Phaeacidiphilus oryzae TH49: one gene and its partner. The main gene of each other region encodes a partner of the protein of the gene in region 2 in a complex. Links are inferred from orthologs where the notes say so. Each region holds a gene or a part of one and is shown on either strand. Other genes may lie near its edges. The genes, in order: secY and secG.

The links.
Region 1: the proteins of secG (region 2) and secY are in contact, whole or in part, in a crystal structure (PDB 5AWW), measured with the Thermus thermophilus proteins. The link is inferred for Phaeacidiphilus oryzae TH49 from one-to-one orthologs. Residues at the interface, in WP_223903268.1 of Thermus thermophilus: Tyr5, Ile9, Tyr12, Leu13, Ala16, Leu19, Val20, Val23, Leu24, Gln26, Glu27, Pro28, Gln30, Gly31, Ala32, Asp34, Leu35, Met36, Gly37, Gly38, Ser39, Ala40, Asp41, Leu42, Phe43, Ala45, Arg46, Val48, Tyr53, Thr56; in WP_096411648.1 of Thermus thermophilus: Leu14, Gln16, Arg17, Phe20, Ile34, Pro35, Pro37, Ile72, Arg108, Arg109, Asn112, Gln113, Arg116, Ile117, Ile120, Pro145, Gly146, Trp147, Phe152, Phe155, Val156, Val159, Thr160, Val162, Ala163, Gly164, Ala166, Leu167, Trp170, Glu173.

What each region holds. Positions count from the first base shown.
Region 1 is NZ_JQMQ01000005.1:4,277,972-4,286,810, reverse strand. The notes cover bases 1,264-4,141. They hold secY (preprotein translocase subunit SecY), read right to left. Parts: upstream 3,419-4,141; coding sequence 2,108-3,418; downstream 1,264-2,107. Other genes in these bases: rpmD (50S ribosomal protein L30), read right to left, coding at 4,119-4,141; rplO (50S ribosomal protein L15), read right to left, coding at 3,661-4,116; BS73_RS22845 (adenylate kinase), read right to left, coding at 1,458-2,108. Also shown: map (type I methionyl aminopeptidase), read right to left, coding at 21-854; more of rpmD, read right to left, coding at 4,142-4,301; rpsE (30S ribosomal protein S5), read right to left, coding at 4,301-4,915; rplR (50S ribosomal protein L18), read right to left, coding at 4,971-5,354; rplF (50S ribosomal protein L6), read right to left, coding at 5,358-5,897; rpsH (30S ribosomal protein S8), read right to left, coding at 5,920-6,327; BS73_RS22805 (type Z 30S ribosomal protein S14), read right to left, coding at 6,516-6,701; rplE (50S ribosomal protein L5), read right to left, coding at 6,703-7,272; rplX (50S ribosomal protein L24), read right to left, coding at 7,272-7,595; rplN (50S ribosomal protein L14), read right to left, coding at 7,608-7,976; rpsQ (30S ribosomal protein S17), read right to left, coding at 8,083-8,358; rpmC (50S ribosomal protein L29), read right to left, coding at 8,358-8,582; rplP (50S ribosomal protein L16), read right to left, coding at 8,582-8,839. UniProt on the Bacillus subtilis protein: The central subunit of the protein translocation channel SecYEG. Consists of two halves formed by TMs 1-5 and 6-10.
Region 2 is NZ_JQMQ01000005.1:1,846,478-1,855,402, forward strand. What follows is about bases 1,778-4,741. They hold secG (preprotein translocase subunit SecG), read right to left. Parts: upstream 3,396-4,741; coding sequence 3,159-3,395; downstream 1,778-3,158. Other genes in these bases: BS73_RS38205 (hypothetical protein), read right to left, coding at 1,778-2,291; BS73_RS12420 (RNA polymerase-binding protein RbpA), read right to left, coding at 2,515-2,850; tpiA (triose-phosphate isomerase), read right to left, coding at 3,530-4,315; BS73_RS12435 (phosphoglycerate kinase), read right to left, coding at 4,349-4,741. Outside these bases: glucose-6-phosphate dehydrogenase assembly protein OpcA, read left to right, coding at 1-140; pgl (6-phosphogluconolactonase), read left to right, coding at 179-919; BS73_RS12410 (TetR/AcrR family transcriptional regulator), read right to left, coding at 984-1,595; more of BS73_RS38205, read right to left, coding at 1,695-1,777; more of BS73_RS12435, read right to left, coding at 4,742-5,578; gap (type I glyceraldehyde-3-phosphate dehydrogenase), read right to left, coding at 5,685-6,689; DNA-binding protein WhiA, read right to left, coding at 6,993-7,973; BS73_RS12450 (gluconeogenesis factor YvcK family protein), read right to left, coding at 7,964-8,925. UniProt on the Bacillus subtilis protein: Involved in protein export. Participates in an early event of protein translocation.

The DNA of each region.
Region 1 (8,839 bases), 2.4 Mb from region 2 along the record:
GGCAGGGATCAGGCCAGGGATCAGGCCAGGGGGTCCGGCGCGGCCGTGATCCCCATCTCGGCCAGCTTGGCCCGGCCGCCGTCGGGGGCGGTGAGCACCAAGGGGCCTTCCTCGGTCAGCGCGACCGAGTGCTCCCAGTGGGCGGACCAGGTGCCGTCATCGGTCTTGACCGTCCACTCGTCCGCCAGGACGTGGGTCTTCGGCGTCCCCAGGCTCAGCATCGGCTCGATGGCGATGCAGAACCCCGGCACCAGCTTCGGCCCGCGCCCGCGCCGCCGGTCCACGTAGTTCAGCAGGTGCGGATCCATGTGCATGGCCGTGCCGATGCCGTGGCCGCCGTAGTCCTCGACGATCCCGTACTTCCCGCTGGGCGGAAGCGGCTGCCGGCGGGTGTACGACTCGACCGCCCGGCTGATGTCCACCAGCCGGTTGCCCTTCTTCACCGCCGCGATGCCGGCCCACATCGACTCCTCGCAGACGCGGCTGAGCTCCAGCAGCTCCGGGGCGTGCCCCGAGCCCACGAACGCGGTGAAGGCGGCGTCGCCGTGCCAGCCGTCCACGATCGCTCCGCAGTCCAGCGAGATGATGTCGCCGTCCTGGAGCTTCTGGTCGCCGGGGATGCCGTGGACGACCACGTCGTTGATCGACGCGCAGATGGTCGCCGGGAAGCCGCCGTAGCCCAGGAAGTTCGACTTGGCGCCGTGGTCGCGCAGGACCTTCGCCGAGATCGCGTCCAGCTCACCGGTGGTGATCCCCGGCTCCACCGCGGCCCGCAGCGCGTCGTGAATCGCGGCGACGACCAGCCCCGCCTCCCGCATCTTCACGATCTGCTCAGGCGTCTTGATCTCAACCATCGACTTCCGCTCCCAGCCGCCATCCACAAGTACCGTCCCTACGGTACAGCGCCCCGAACGCAGCACCGCAGGCGCGAGCGCAGGCCCGAAGGGCCAAGTAAGGCGCGCGGGACCGCAACACTCTGCGGCTCCGCCGCGCGGGCGCGACCAGCCGACGCGCCCCGAGCGCAGGCCCGAAGGGCCAAGTAAGGGGCGCGGGACCGCAACACTCTGCGGCTCCGCCGCGCGGGCGCGACCAGCCGACGCGGCCCGAACGCAGGCCCGGAGGGCCAAGTAAGGGGCGCGGGACCGCAACACTCTGCGGCTCCGCCGCGCGGGCGCGACCAGCCGACGCGCCCCGAGCGCAGGCCCGAAGGGCCAAATAAGGGGCGCGGGGAACTGCGCGGCCAGCCGCGAACGGCGCCGCAGCCGGCAGCGGAGTCTCGGTTGCAACCCAATGGCCGTTGCCGGCTGCGGCGCCGTTCGCGCCTAGGCGCGCAGTTCCCCGCGCCCCTGAAGTTGCTGCGCAACTTTGCGGGGCAGCCAGGCGGGGCCGGGGCAGAAGAAAAAGGCGCCGCCCGCCCCGGGCGTGAAGCCCGGAGCGAGCGGCGCCCCGCAAAAGCGTTACGCGCGCCCCAGCGCGGCCAGCAGCCGCTGCGTGACCTCTTCCACCGGCCCCAGCGCCGAAATCGTCGAGACCAGCCCCTGCTCCCCGTAGTACGCGATGATCGGCTCGGTCTCGTTGTGGTAGACGTCGAGCCGCACCCGCACCGCCTCCTCCGTGTCGTCGGAGCGCTGGTACAGCTCCCCGCCGCACTCGTCGCAGACGCCCTCCGTCTTCGGCGGGTTGTAGTCCACGTGGAAGACGTGCGCTCCGTTGCGACGGCACAGCCGGCGCCCCGCGATCCGCTTCACGATCTCGTCCTCGGGGACCTCGAGGTCCAGCACCGCGTCCAGCGCGACGCCCCACTCCTTGAGGATCCCGTCCAGCGCCTCGGCCTGGACCAGGTTCCGCGGGAACCCGTCCAGCAGGAACCCGCCCGCGCAGTCGTCCTGGGCGATCCGGTCCTTCGCCATCCCGATGGTGACCTCGTCGGGTACCAGCTTGCCCGCGTCCATGAAGCTCTTCGCCTGGACGCCCAGCGGCGTGCCCTGGCTGATGTTGGCCCGGAAGAGGTCGCCGGTGGACACGTGCGGGATGCCCAGGGACTTGGCCAGCAGGTGCGCCTGCGTCCCCTTCCCTGCCCCTGGCGGCCCGACGAGGACGATTCGCATCAGCGGAGGAACCCTTCGTAGTTGCGCTGCTGAAGCTGGCTCTCGATCTGCTTCACAGTCTCGAGGCCGACACCGACAACGATCAGGATGCTGGTGCCGCCGAACGGGAAGTTCTGCGAGACATTGAAGACCCCGAGCGCGATCAGCGGGATCAAGGCGATGATGCCCAAGTAGAGCGACCCGGGCCATGTGATCCGCGTCAACACGTAGTTGAGGTATTCAGCCGTCGGGCGGCCGGCCCGGATGCCCGGGATGAAGCCACCATACTTCTTCATGTTGTCGGCAACTTCTTCGGGGTTGAAGGAGATGGCCACGTAGAAGAACGCGAAGAAAACGATCAGCAGGAAGTACACGACCATGTAGGTCGGCTTGTCGCTCTTGACCAGATTGGTGTCGATCCAGTTGGCCCACGAGGAGTGGCTTCCGCTCAGCTGGACGATCAGCGCCGGGATGTAGAGCAGCGACGAGGCGAAGATGACCGGGATCACACCGGCCTGGTTGACCTTCAGCGGGATGTAGGTCGAGGTCCCGCCGTACGCCCGCCGCCCGATCATCCGCTTCGCGTACTGCACGGGGACCCGGCGCTGCGCCTGCTCGACGAAGACGACCAGGCCGACCATGCACAGGCCCATCGCGATGACCAGGATGAAGGGGACCCAGCCACCGCCGATCTTGCCGGTCTGCTTGATCTGCCACAGCGCGCTGGGGAAACCGGCCGCGACCGAGGTGAAGATCAGGATGGACATCCCGTTGCCGATGCCCCGGTCGGTGATCAGCTCGCCCAGCCACATGATGACCGTGGTGCCCGCGGTCATGGTGATGACCATGACGGCGATCCGGAACACCGAGGTGTCCGGGATGATCTGCGAGCCGACGGTGCAGCCGGAGAAGAGGGTGCCGCTGGACGCGGTGGCCACGATGCCGGTCGCCTGGAGGATCGCCAGCGCGATCGTCAGGTACCGGGTGTACTGCGTGATCTTCGCCGTCCCGGCCTGCCCCTCCTTCTTCAGGGCGTCCAGCCGCGGGATCACCACGGTCAGCAGCTGGAGGATGATGCTCGCCGTGATGTACGGCATGATCCCCAGCGCGAAGATGGTGAGCTGCAGCAGCGCGTTCCCGCTGAACAGGTTGACCAGGCCGAAGAGGCCGCTGGTGTGCGACTCCTTCACGCACTCCTGGACGTTCTGGAAGCTCACACCAGGCACCGGGATGTGCGCCCCGAGGCGGAAGAGCGCCATGATGGCCAGTGTGAACAGCAGCTTCTTGCGCAGGTCGGGCGTCTTGAACGCCCGGGCGAACGCGGTGAGCACGGTGCTGCCTCCTGCGGCTCCCGCCTTGACGGCGGGAATGACGGTTCGTCAAATAGTCAGGTAGTCCTGAGCGGTCAGGCTCACCGCAACCGAAACGGGGCCCAAGCTACACGTGGACTCCACGGACTCTAACAGGCTTGGCGGCCTCAGGGTTCCGCTCTGCACGGCAAACGATCAGGGCCGCCCCCTCAAGAGGGACGGCCCTGATCGTTTTAGCTCGAACTGCATCCCGCTCGCGCGGTTCAGATCAGCTCGGTGACGTTTCCGCCGGCGGCAGCGATCTTCTCCTTGGCGGAGGCCGAAGCGGCGTCCACCGTGACCTGGAGAGCGACCGAGACCTCGCCCTGGCCCAGCACCTTGACGAGGCTGTTCTTGCGAACAGCGCCCTTGGCGACCAGGTCGGCGACGGTGACCTCGCCACCCTGCGGGTACAGCTCCGCGAGCTTGTCCAGGTTCACGACCTGGTACTCGGTGCGGAACGGGTTCTTGAAGCCCTTCAGCTTCGGGAGGCGCATGTGGAGGGGCATCTGCCCACCCTCGAAGCGCTCCGGAACCTGGTAGCGGGCCTTGGTGCCCTTGGTGCCACGACCGGCGGTCTTACCCTTGGACGCCTCACCACGACCCACACGGGTCTTGGCGGTCTTGGCGCCCGGGGCGGGCCGCAGGTTGTGGATCTTCAGCGGGTTGTTCTCCGCCATGATCAGTCAACCTCCTCGACCGTCACGAGGTGGCGGACGGTCTGCACCATTCCGCGGACCTCAGGGCGGTCCTCCTTCACCACGGTGGCGCCGAGCTTGCGCAGCCCGAGCGTCTGCAGCGTGGCGCGGTGGTTCTGCTTGCTGCCGATGTACGACTTGGTCTGCGTGATCTTCAAGCGAGACATCAGGCAGCACCCACCCCGGCGGCCCGGGCGCGCAGCAGAGCGGCGGGGGCCACGTCCTCCAGCGGCAGACCGCGGCGGGCCGCGATCTCCTCCGGACGCTGCAGGCCACGGAGCGCCTCGACCGTCGCGTGGACGATGTTGATGGCGTTGTCCGAGCCCAGGGACTTCGACAGGATGTCGTGAACGCCGGCGCACTCCAGGACGGCGCGCACCGGACCACCGGCGATGACACCGGTACCGGGGGAAGCCGGCTTCAGCAGCACGACGCCCGCGGCCTTCTCACCCTGGATGGGGTGAGGGATGGTGCCCTGGATACGGGGGACCTTGAAGAAGTGCTTCTTGGCCTCCTCAACGCCCTTGGCGATGGCGGCCGGCACCTCCTTGGCCTTGCCGTAGCCGACACCCACGGTGCCGTCACCGTCGCCCACCACGACCAGCGCGGTGAAGCTGAAACGACGACCACCCTTGACAACCTTGGCGACGCGGTTGATCGCGACGACGCGCTCGACGTACGCGGTCTTCTCAGCGGCAGCGCCGCCGTCCCGACCGTCCCGCTTACGGTCCCGCCGCTCGCCGCCACCGGCACCGCTACCGCGGCGCTGGGGTCCAGCCATTGGAATTACCTCTCTCGTTTACGTCCGCTGACTTCGCGTGACTTGCGACGGACCGTCAGAAGTCCAGTCCACCCTCGCGGGCGGCGTCCGCCAGAGCCGCAACGCGGCCGGCGTACTTGTTGCCCGCTCGGTCGAAGACGACCTTCTCGATCCCCGCGGCCTTGGCGCGCTCGGCCACGAGCGCACCGACCTTCTTGGCCAGCTCGGTCTTGTCACCCTCCTGGCCCTTGACGGAAGCGTCCAGGGTGGAGGCGGAGGCCAGGGTGTGGCCCTTGATGTCGTCGATCACCTGAGCCACCATGTGGCGGTTCGAGCGGTTGACGACCAGACGCGGACGCTCAGCGGTACCGGAGACCCGCTTGCGGACACGCACGGCCCGGCGCTTACGGGCGGTGTGCTTGTACGCGTTGCCCTTACCGATCTTGACAGCGACTGCCATGGCTTACTTACCAGCCTTTCCGACCTTGCGGCGGATGACCTCGCCCGCGTACTTCACGCCCTTGGCCTTGTACGGGTCGGGCTTGCGCAGCTTGCGGATGTTGGCAGCGATCTCGCCGACCAGCTGCTTGTCGATCCCCTCGACCGAGAACTTGGTCGGGGACTCGACCTTGAACGCGATGCCCTCGGGGGCCTCCACCAGGATGGGGTGGCTGTAGCCGAGGGAGAACTCCAGGTTGGAGCCCTTCGCCTGGACGCGGTAACCAACACCGCTGATCTCCAGGTTCTTGCTGTAACCCTGGGTCACACCGGTGATCATGTTGGCCACCAGCGAGCGGGTCAGACCGTGCAGGGCCCGGTTCTGGCGCTCGTCGTTGGGGCGAGTGACACGCAGGGTGCCGTCCTCGTCCTTCGCGATCTCGATCGGCGCGGCGATGGTGTGGGAGAGGGACCCCTTGGGGCCCTTCACCGAGACCGCACGGCCATCGATGGTGACGTCCACGCCGGCGGGAACCTGGATGGGCAGCCGTCCAATACGCGACATGGCTTTACCTCCGTTTCCCGAATTACCAGACGTAGGCGAGGACTTCCCCGCCCACGCCCTTCTTGGCGGCCTGCTGGCCGGTGAGCAGACCCGAGGACGTGGAGATGATCGCCACGCCCAGGCCGCCGAGCACCTTCGGCAGGTTGGTGGACTTTGCGTAGACCCGCAGACCCGGCTTGGAGATGCGCTTGATGCCAGCGATCGAGCGCTCACGGTTGGGGCCGAACTTGAGGTCGATGGTCAGCTTCTTGCCGACCTCGTTCTCTCCGGGCTCCTCAACCTTCCACTCGGAGATGTAACCCTCCTGCTTGAGGATCTCCGCGATGTGAGTCTTGATCTTGCTGTGCGGCATCGACACCACATCGTGGTACGCCGAGTTCGCGTTCCGCAGACGCGTCAGCATGTCTGCGATCGGGTCGGTCATTGTCATGATGGCCGTTGGCCTCTCTCACCGTGGTTTCCAACAAGCGCGCAGACGTGCGGTGGCTAGCCGCCCGTTGGGCGTGCAGGGACCTGCGGTGTAGTAAGAGATGAAGTCCGGGCAGACGGGTGCCCGACCCGGCCACTTTACGTGACTGATGGCTCAGTCACCAAAATGGCCGGATCGGGCCCCGAGTTCTACCAGGAGCTCTTGGTCACGCCCGGGAGCTCGCCGCGGTGCGCCATCTCACGGAGGCACACACGGCAGAGGCCGAACTTGCGGTACACGGAGTGCGGACGGCCGCAGCGCTGGCACCGGGTGTAGCCCCGGACGCCGAACTTCGGCTTGCGCTCCGCCTTTGCGATGAGAGCCTTCTTCGCCACGTCAGTTCTCCTTGAACGGGAAGCCGAGGTGACGCAGCAGCGCCCGGCCCTCGTCGTCGTTCTGGGCGGTGGTGACCACGGTGATGTCCATGCCCCGCTGACGGTCGACCTTGTCGGGGTCGATCTCGTGGAACATGACCTGCTCGGTCAGACCGAAGGTGTAGTTGCCACGCCCGTCGAACTGCTTCGGGGACAGACCGCGGAAGTCGCGGATACGCGGCAGCGCGAGGCTGACCACGCGGTCCAGGAACTCCCACATCCGGTCACCGCGCAGGGTGACGTGGCAGCCGATCGGCTGCCCCTCGCGCAGCTTGAACTGCGCGATGGACTTGCGGGCCTTGGTCACGGCCGGCTTCTGGCCGGTGATCGCGGTGAGGTCGCGGATCGCGCCCTCGATCAGCTTGGAGTCGCGAGCGGCCTCGCCGACACCCATGTTGACCACGACCTTGACCAGGCCGGGGATCTGCATGACGTTCTCGAAGGAGAACTCGTCCTGCAGCTTGCCCTTGATCTCGCTCCGGTAGCGCTCCTTGAGGCGGGGCGCCACCTTCTCGACTGCAGTCTCAGTCATCAGATGTCCTCACCGGTCCGCTTGGCAACGCGGATCTTGTTGCCGTCCTCGTCGAAGCGGTAGCCGACGCGGGTGACGACCTTCTTGCCGTCCTTCTCCACGACGAGCTGCACGTTGCTGACGTGGACCGGCGCCTCGGTGGTCACGATGCCACCGGTCTGCGCGCCACGAGCGGTCTGACCGGCCTTGGTGTGCTTCTTGACCCGGTTGACACCCTCGACCAGGACCTTGGACTCCTTGGGGAAGGCCTGGATGACCTTGCCCTGCTTGCCCTTGTCCTTGCCGGTGATGACCTGGACCAGGTCACCCTTCTTGATCTTCATGCCTGCCATCGGTTAGAGCACCTCCGGCGCCAGCGAGATGATCTTCATGAACTTCTTCTCGCGCAGCTCCCGGCCGACCGGGCCGAAGATGCGGGTACCACGGGGGTCACCGTCGTTCTTCAGAATGACGGCAGCGTTCTCGTCGAACCGGATGTAGGAACCGTCCGGACGACGGCGCTCCTTCACGGTCCGCACGACGACGGCCTTGACGACGTCGCCCTTCTTCACGTTGCCGCCCGGGATGGCGTCCTTCACGGTCGCGACGATGGTGTCGCCGATACCCGCGTAACGCCGGCCGGAGCCGCCGAGAACGCGGATGCAGAGGATTTCCTTGGCACCCGTGTTGTCGGCGACGCGCAGGCGCGACTCCTGCTGGATCACGTCTTTCTCCTGATCGTCAACGATCGGGACCGGGCCGGCCGCTGCTCACCAACTCATGCCTGGTGTCGACTAGTTGGCACATACGGCCGCGCCCAATCTCCGTTCGTTACTTGGCCTTCTCGAGGATCTCGACGATGCGCCAGCGCTTCGTCGCGGACAGCGGCCGGGTCTCCATGAGGAGGACGCGGTCGCCGACGCCGCAAGCGTTCTGCTCGTCGTGTGCCTTCAGCTTGCTGGTACGGCGGATGACCTTGCCGTACAGCGAGTGCTTGACGCGGTCCTCGACGGCGACGACGACGGTCTTGTCCATCTTGTCGCTGACGACCAGACCCTCACGGGTCTTGCGGAATCCGCGCGTCTCTTCGGTCTTGTTCTCAGTCATCAGGCGTTCTCCACCGTCTCGATGCCCAGCTCGCGCTCGCGCATCAGGGTGTAGATCCGCGCGATGTCCTTGCGGACGGCCTTGAGCCGGCCGTGGTTCTCGAGCTGCCCGGTCGCCGCCTGGAAGCGGAGGTTGAACAGCTCCTCCTTGGCCTCGCGCAGCTTGCCGACGAGCTCCTCGTCGGCCAGACCGCGGAGGTCAGCAGCCTTGGTGCCGGCCGACATCAGCTCTCACCTGCCTCGCGCCGGACGATCCGGCACTTCATCGGAAGCTTGTGGGCGGCGCGGGTGAGCGCCTCCTTAGCGACCTTCTCGTTCGGGAACGAAAGCTCGAACATGACCCGTCCCGGGTGCACGTTCGCGACCCACCACTCCGGCGAGCCCTTACCGGAACCCATGCGGGTCTCGGCCGGCTTCTTGGTCAGCGGGCGGTCGGGGTAGATGTTGATCCACACCTTGCCGCCACGGCGGATGTGACGGGT
Region 2 (8,925 bases):
TCCGCTACGGCGTGCACAAGTTGCACAAGGTGTCGCCCACCGAGGAGCACGTCGACCCGGTGACCCCGCCCGAGAAGGCCCCCGCGGCCAAGCCGGCCAAGAAGGCGGCCTCCCCGCGGGCGAAGGGCAGCGCCAAGTGACGACGCCGCAGCTCGTCGTCCACCGCGACAAGGAGCTGATGGCCGAGGCCGCCGCGGCCCGGCTGATCACCCGGATCGTGGACGCCCAGTCCGCCCGCGGCACCGCCTCGGTGGTGCTGACGGGCGGGCGGAACGGCAACGCTCTGCTCGCCGCGATCGGCGCCTCCCCGGCGCGGGACGCGATCGACTGGTCGCGTCTCGACCTGTGGTGGGGCGACGAGCGATACCTCCCGCAGGGCCACCCGGACCGCAACGCCACCCAGGCCGGCGAGGAGCTGCTGGACCGGGTGCCGGTGGATCCGGCGCGGGTGCACGAGATGCCGTCCTCGGACGGCGCCGACGGCGAGAACGTGGAGGCCGCGGCGGCGCGGTACGCGGCGGAGCTGGCCAGGGCGGCGCGCCCGGACGACCACGCGGGGGTGCCGTCCTTCGACGTGTGCCTCCTCGGGGTCGGCCCGGACACCCATGTCGCCTCCCTCTTCCCGGAGCATCCGGGGGTACGGGAGACCGAGCGCACGGTGGTCGGGGTGCGCGGGGCTCCCAAGCCCCCGCCGGTCCGGGTCTCGCTGACCCTGCCGGCGATCCGGGCCGCCAAGGAGGTCTGGCTCCTCGCCGCCGGCGAGGACAAGGCCGAGGCGGTCGCCCTCGCGCTCTCCGGCCCCGGTGAGATCCAGGCGCCCGCCTCCGGGGCCACGGGCCGCGCCCGGACCCTCTGGCTCCTGGACCGCGCGGCAGCCGCCAAGCTGCCGTCGGACCTCTACCCCCCGGCGTCGGCGTAGGCAGCCCCACGCCCCTTGCGCCCCCTGGCGTGCCGCGCCCCCGGCGCGCGGTCAGGGGGCGCGCCTACGCCTCCCGCGGGGTCAGGCCCTCCAGGACCATCGTCAGGTAGCGGGAGGCCAGCTCGTCGGCGGTCAGGCGGCCGCCCGGGCGGTACCAGGAGGCCGCCACCCACACCGTGTCGCGCAGGAACCGGTAGGCCAGCCGCACGTCGAGGTCCGCCCGGAAGGCCCCGGTCGCGACCCCCCGCCGCAGCGTCTCCAGCCACGCCGACTCGAAGCGCTCCTGGGACTCGTTCAGGTACTTGAAGCGCGGCTCGCTCGCCAGCCCCCGCTCCCGCTGGTAGATGGCCACCGCGTGGCCGTGCCGGTCGATCTGCCGGACGGACTCCCGGACCAGCTCCTCCACCGTCTCCCGCGGCCCGAGACCGGCGTCCAGGACGGCCTGGTACGCCTCCCAGAGCTCGGTCAGGAAGCCGGACAGTATCTCGTCGACCATCGACTCCTTGGAGTCGAAGTGGTAGTACAGGCTGCCCGCGAGCATCCCGGCGGCGTCCGCGATCTCCCGCACGGTGGTGGCGTGGTAACCCTGCCGGGCGAAGACCTCGGCGGCCGTGGCCAGGATCTCCTCCCGCCGCCCGGCGGGCGCGGTCCTGCTGGACGTTCTCTTGGTCGGCACCAGGCCATTCTGGCGTATCGCCGGGAGCGGCACGGGAGCGGTGCCCCGCCACGGGCACCGCTCCCGACCGGGACGCACCGAGCCGCGCCCGGCCGCCCGTCAGACCTTCGGCACACCGCCGACCGAGGCCACCGTCGCGGTCAGCAGCGCGACCGTGTCGGTGGCGAGCTTGGTCAGCGCCGCCGCGATCTTGGTCAGGTCTCCCGAGGTCAGCGCGGTACCCAGGGCCTTGGCGTCGGCGGCGACCTTCGCCGCGGCGTCCTTGAGGCTGCCGGCGGCGGGCAGCGCGGGCGCTCCCGGCACGGACGGCGGGCTGACCGGCAGCGGCACCGGCAGATCCCGGTGGCCGGCCGTCGCGGCGGTGGCCACCGGCACCTTGGCGGCCTTGACGGGCGCGCCGACCTTGGCCACCGCGTCGGTGACCGCCTTGACGGCCGCGGTGACCGCGCCGGCGCTGGGCTTGGGGGCGCCCGACTTGGCCATGGCGGCCAGCTTCCCGACGGCGCTCAGCACGTCGCCGGTCTGACCGGCGGTGGCGAGGACGCTGGAGGGGTCGGGAGCCGCGAGACGGGTGGCGGTGGGGTGGTGACCGGCGGGCGGGGCCGCCAGAGCGGAGGAGGCTGCGATCGTGCCCGAGGCGACTACTCCGGTGAGGGCGACCCCGGTGACGGCCGCGACGATCCGCTTGTTGCGCATGAGTGGTGAACCTTTGCAGTGAGAGGGCTACTTCGGCCACGAACCACACTCGCCCCGGTCAACACACTGTGCAACAGAACTACTCCATAGGGTGACATCCCGTCAGCGACGAAAAGCCGGTGCCCGGGGACCTTGGTGAGGGGAAGCCCCGGCGACACCGGCCGTCGCGAAGAGACGGGTTGAAGGCCCGTCAGCTTCTGTGCCCTGCTTTTCCGAACACCGCTCAGATCTCGCCGCGGAGCTTGGCCAGCGCCTCGGCGAGGATCGCCTCCCCGTCGGCGTCGCTGCGCCGCTCGCGGACGTAGGCGAGATGGGTCTTGTAAGGCTCGGTGCGCGGCGGCGCCGGCGGGTTGTCCTCGTCCTGCCCGGCCGGGAAGCCGCAGCGCGGGCAGTCCCAGGTCTCCGGGATCTGCGCGTCGGAGGCGAAGCTCGGGCGCGTCTCGTGTCCGTTGGCGCACCAGAAGGAGACCCGGAGGCGGGGGGCGGATTCGCCGCGTTCGGCCTCCCCCATCGGACCGGCCCCGACCCTGCTGCCACGGATGGCGTTGCCACTTGCCACGGTCTGACTCCCTGCGTGATGGTGCATTGCGATCGTCACCGGGGAGCTTGCGTGTGCTGTGGGTTTCCCCCCGGCGTCCCGTCGCCCCCTTCCCGCACGCGGGCCCCCCATGGGCTCCCGCCTGAGGTGGGGGCGCCCATCGGAGGAGACGGAGTCGTCCCAGTGTACGGATGGCATAAAAGACCGCCAGTCCTGCCGCCCGCACACGGAACCGCCCTCATGATAGGCGTGCGGGCGACGCCCCGTCAGTTCCCCTGTGACGCAAGGGAATTGAGTCGCCGAACGGGGAACTCGTGAGCGCCCGGCGATCAGCCGTTCGACTTCAGCAGAAGCCCCAGCACCACGACGCAGGCGAACCAGAGGACGCCCAGCACGATGGTGATGCGGTCCAGGTTCCGCTCGGCCACCGAGGAACCGCCCACCGAGGAGGCCATACCGCCGCCGAACATGTCGGAGAGGCCGCCGCCCTTGCCCTTGTGCAGCAGGACGAGCATCGCCATAAGGACGCTGAGGACGATCAACGCGATCGAGAAGCCGAGGATCACGGCGGGACCAACTCTCTCGTTCCGGATTGCGAGGACCCGGGATCACTGCCGGGCCGGGGTTTGCGTTCGCGCCCACGATAAGCGCTGGAGGGGCCGGGCCGCACCGACCCCGCCCCTCCTTCCACAACGACCGGTCAGCCTACCTGCTGATCCCGGTAGCGCACGATCTTCACGAACTCCTCGGGGTCCAGCGAGGCCCCGCCCACCAGCGCCCCGTCCACGTCCGGCTGGGCCATGATGGAGGCCACGTTCCCGGACTTCACCGAGCCGCCGTAGAGCACCCGGACCCGGTCCGCGGTCTGCGGGCTGTACAGCTCGGCCAGCCGGCGGCGGATCGCCCCGCAGACCTCCTGGGCGTCCTCCGGGGTGGCCACCTCACCGGTGCCGATCGCCCAGACCGGCTCGTAGGCGATGACCAGGGACTCCACCTGCTCGGCCGGGACGCCCGCCAGGGCGCCGTCCACCTGGGCCAGGGTGAAGGCGACATGTCCGCCGGACTTCCGGATCTCCAGGCCCTCGCCGACGCAGAGCAGCGGCACGATGCCGTTCCGGTAGGCGGCCTTGACCTTCTCGTTGCAGGTGGTCTCGTTCTCGCCGTGGTACTGCCGCCGCTCGGAGTGGCCGACCAGCGCGTACGCGCACTTGAACTTGGAGAGCATCGGCCCGGAGATCTCGCCGGTGTAGGCGCCGGAGTCGTGCGCGGACACGTCCTGCGCGCCGTACCTGATCTTCAGGCGGTCGCCGTCCACCAGCGTCTGCACCGAGCGAAGGTCGGTGAACGGGGGCAGAACCGCGACCTCGACCTGCTCGAAGTCCTTGTCGTGCAGCGCGAAGGCGAGCTTCTGTACGTGGGCGATGGCCTCGAGGTGGTTGAGGTTCATCTTCCAGTTGCCCGCCATCAGCGGGGTGCGCGCGGTCACGTGGTTTTCGCTGCTGTCGCTCATAAAGCTCTTTCAGTCCTCCAGTGCGGCAAGGCCCGGGAGGGTCTTGCCCTCCAGGTACTCCAGGCTGGCGCCGCCGCCGGTCGAGATGTGCCCGAACTTCTTCTCGTCGAAGCCCAGGGTGCGGACGGCCGCGGCGGAGTCGCCGCCGCCGACCACGGTGAAACCGGGGCAGGCGGTCAGGGCCTCGGCCACCGCCTTGGTGCCCGCGGCGAACTGCGGGTGCTCGAAGACGCCCATCGGCCCGTTCCAGAAGACGGTCGCCGCGTCCGAGATCTTCGAGGCGAAGAGCCGCTGCGACTCCGGGCCGATGTCCAGGCCCTCCCGGTCCGCCGGGATGGCGTCCGCGGCGACGGTGGCGTAGTCCGCGACCGGGGCCTTGGTCTTCAGGTCCGGGAAGTTCGCGGAGATCGCGACGTCGACGGGGAGGACGAACTCCACGCCGAGCTCCTCGGCCCGCTTCAGATAGCCCTGGACGACCGGGATCTGGTCCTTCTCCAGCAGCGACTTGCCGACCTCGCAGCCCTTGGCGGCGAGGAAGGTGTAGGCCATGCCGCCGCCGATGACCAGCCGGTCGGCCTTGCCCAGCAGGTGGTCGATGACGCCCAGCTTGTCCGAGACCTTGGCCCCGCCGAGGACGACCACGTACGGCCGGTCCGGGCTCTCGGTCAGCCGCTTGAGGACCGAGACCTCGGTCTGGATCAGGTCGCCGGCCCCGTGCGGCAGCCGCTTCGGCAGGTCGAAGACGGAGGCGTGCTTGCGGTGCACCGCGCCGAAGCCGTCACCCACGTACAGGTCGGCGAGCTCGGCCAGCTGGTCCGCGAAGGCCCCGCGCTCGGCGTCGTCCTTGCTCGTCTCGCCCGGGTTGAAGCGGAGGTTCTCGAGCAGCACGACCTGGCCGTCGCGGGCCTCGCCCACCGCCGCGCGGGCGCTGCTGCCGACGGTGTCCCCGGCGAACACCACGTCGCGGCCGAGGATCTCGCCCAGCCGGGCGGCCACCGGGCCGAGGGAGAACTTCGGGTCGGGCGCGCCCTTGGGACGGCCGAGGTGCGAGGCGACCACCACGCGGGCGCCGGCCTCCGCGAGCTTGGCGATGGTCGGGGCGACGGCGCGGATCCGGCCGTCGTCGGTGATCACCGTCCCGTCCTCGGTGGCGGCCATCGGGACGTTGAGGTCGGCGCGGACGAAGACCCGCTTGCCGGACACACCGGGGTCGGCGAGGAGCTCTTCGATCGTCTTCATCGGACTCTCCAGATCGGATGTGGGTACTGCCACGCGCGGGAGAGGGACAGGACCCGCGGGTCCTGTCCCTCTCGCAGGTTCAGCTCAGAAGCTGTCGGACAGCCTGTCAGAGGCTCGCACCGACCAGCTTGGTGAGGTCCACCAGGCGGTTGGAGTAGCCCCACTCGTTGTCGTACCAGCCGAGCACCTTGACCTGGTTGCCCTGAACCATCGTCAGCGCGGAGTCGAAGATGCAGGAGTGCGGGTCGTTCACGATGTCCCGGGAGACGATCGGGTCCTCGGTGTAGTGGAGGTAGCCCTTGAGGTTGGTCTCGGAGGCCTTCTTGAAGGCGGCGTTGACCTCCTCCTTGGTGACCTCGCGGGACAGCTCGACGACCAGGTCCGTGATGGAGCCGGTCGGCACCGGGACGCGCAGCGAGGTGCCGTCCAGCTTGCCCTTCAGCTGCGGCAGCACCAGGGCGGTGGCCTTGGCGGCGCCGGTGCTGGTCGGGATGATGCTCAGGGCCGCGGCCCGGGCGCGCCGCAGGTCCTTGTGCGGGAAGTCCAGGGTGACCTGGTCGTTGGTGTACGCGTGGACCGTGGTCATCAGGCCCTTGACGATGCCGAAGGCCTCCTCCAGCACCTTCGCCATCGGCGCCACGCAGTTGGTGGTGCAGGACGCGTTGGACACGACCGTGTGGTTGGCGGGGTCGTACGTGTCGTCGTTGACGCCCATCACGAAGGTGGCGTCCTCGTTCTTGGCCGGAGCCGAGATGAGGACCTTCTTCGCGCCGGCCTCGACGTGCTTCTTCGCGCTGTTCGCGTCGGTGAAGTGGCCGGTGGACTCGATCACGATGTCCGCGCCCAGGTCCTTCCAGGGAAGGTTGGCCGGGTCGCGCTCGGCCATGACCTTGAAGGTCTTGCCGTCGACGGTGATGGAGTCCTCGGTGTGGGACACCTCGGAGTGGAGGGTGCCCAGGGTCGAGTCGTACTTGAGCAGGTGCGCCAGGGTCTTGGTGTCGGTCAGGTCGTTGACACCCACGATCTCGATGTCAGCGCCCTGGGCCAGAGCCGCCCGGAAGTAGTTGCGGCCAATGCGGCCGAACCCGTTGATGCCTACCCGGATCGTCACGAACCGATCTCCTCGCTGATAGCCGGCGCCGGGCGCCGGCGAGCTGGATTGGGAAGTCCCCGACCACTGGAGACCCTACCTCGGCAGTGTGCCCCCGGGCACATTGACTCCGCCGGGCGAGCCATGCTTACCGCGCCGTAGGCGCGCATAAGGGGCGCGGGGAACCGCGCGGCCAGCCTGCTACGGCGCAGCGCCCGGGAACGGCGACCGGGTTGCAACTCAATCTCCGTTGCCGGGTGCGGCATCGTTGCCTGCTGGGCGCGCGGTTCCCCGCGCCCCTTGTGCGCGCCTGGCGGCGCGGAACTACTGCGCGATCATCTCATCCGTCAGATTCGCCTCGGTGCTGGGGAGGCCCAGCTCGCTCGCCCGCTTGTCCGCCATCGCCAGCAGGCGCCGGATCCGGCCGGCCACCGCGTCCTTGGTCAGCGGCGGGTCCGCCAGCGAGCCCAGCTCCTCCAGCGAGGCCTGCTTGTGCTCCATCCGCAGCCGTCCGGCGGCGGCCAGGTGCTCCGGCACCTGGTCGCCCAGGATCTCCAGCGCCCGCGCCACCCGGGCGCCCGCCGCCACCGCCGCCCGCGCCGAGCGGCGGAGGTTGGCGTCGTCGAAGTTGGCCAGCCGGTTGGCGGTGGCCCGGACCTCGCGCCGCATCCGGCGCTCCTCCCAGGCCAGCACGGACTCGTGGGCGCCGAGCCGGGTCAGCAGCGCGCCGATCGCGTCGCCGTCCCGGATCACCACCCGGTCGACCCCGCGCACTTCCCGGGCCTTGGCCGGGATGCTCAGCCGGCGGGCCGCGCCGACCAGGGCGAGCGCCGCCTCGGAGCCGGGGCAGGTGATCTCCAGCGAGGAGGAGCGGCCGGGCTCGGTGAGCGAGCCGTGCGCCAGGAAGGCCCCGCGCCAGGCCGCCTCGGCGTCGCAGGTCGCGCCGGAGACCACCGCCGGGGGGAGCCCCCGGATCGGCCGTCCGCGGCCGTCCACCAGCCCCGTCTGGCGGGCCAGCAGGTCGCCGTCCTTCACCACCCGCACCACGTACCGGCTGCCGCGGCGGAGTCCGCCGGGGGCCATCACCACCAGGTCCGAGGAGTGTCCGAAGATCTCCAGCAGGTCCTTGCGCAGCCGCCGGGCCGCCACTCCCGTGTCCAGCTCGGCCTCGATCACGATCCGGCCGCTCACGATGTGGAGGCCGCCCGCGAACCGGAGGATCGCGGAGACCTCCGCCTTGCGGCAGCAGGCCCGGGTGACGGGGAGTCGGCTGATCTCGTCCTTCACCGCTGCCGTCATCGCCATGGGCCGATCCTTCCATGCGTTCTGAAGATCCGGTCGTACGCGGCGGCCAGGAGCTCCGGGTCGTGTCGCGGAGTTCCGTCGCCCGCGGCGACCGTGTCGAGTACGAGTTCACCGCCCATCGCCTCGGCCGCCTTCCGCAGTTTCCCGAGGTCGGCGGTGGCCCCGAAGGCCCCGGCACCGCCGGGGGCACCGGCGGCGCCGCGTACCGCGTCGGCGTCGGCGAGCACCGCGTCCACGGTCAGGTCCGGGGCGTGCTCGGCGAGCACCTCCAGGTGGCGCTCCGGCGAGAAGCCCTCGGTCTCGCCGGGCTGGGGCGCGAGGTTGAGCGCGACCACTTTACGGGCCTTTGTCGCGACCAGGGCCGAAGCGAGCTCAGGAACCATCAGATGGGGGAGCACGCTGGTGAACCAGGAGCCCGGTCCGAGGACCACCCAGTCCGCGTCCCGTACGGCCGCGACGGCCTCCGGGACGGCCGGCGGGTCCTTCGGAAGAAGATGGATCGACTCGACCGTCCCGGGCGTGGCGGCCACCTCCGCCTGGCCGCGCACGGTGCCCACCTCGTCCGGCCGGGCCGGGTCATGGCCGCGCACGGCGGCCTCGATGTCCAGCGGCACGGCGGACATCGGCAGCACCCTGCCCTGCGCGCCGAGGAGCCGGGCGACCCAGTCCAGGGCCTGCACCGGGTCCTCCAGCTTCTGCCAGAGGGCGACGATCAGCAGGTTGCCGAAGGCGTGCTCGTTCAGGTCACCGCCGCTGCGGAAGCGGTGCTGGATGACCTCGGACCAGGTCCGGCCCCATTCGTCGTCACCGCACAGGGCGGCCAGCGCCTTGCGCAGATCGCCCGGCGGCAGCACGTCGAACTCGTCCCGCAGCCGGCCGCTGGAGCCGCCGTCGTCGGCGACCGTGACCACGGCGGTGAGGTCGATGGTCAGCCGCCGCAGCGCGGAGAGCG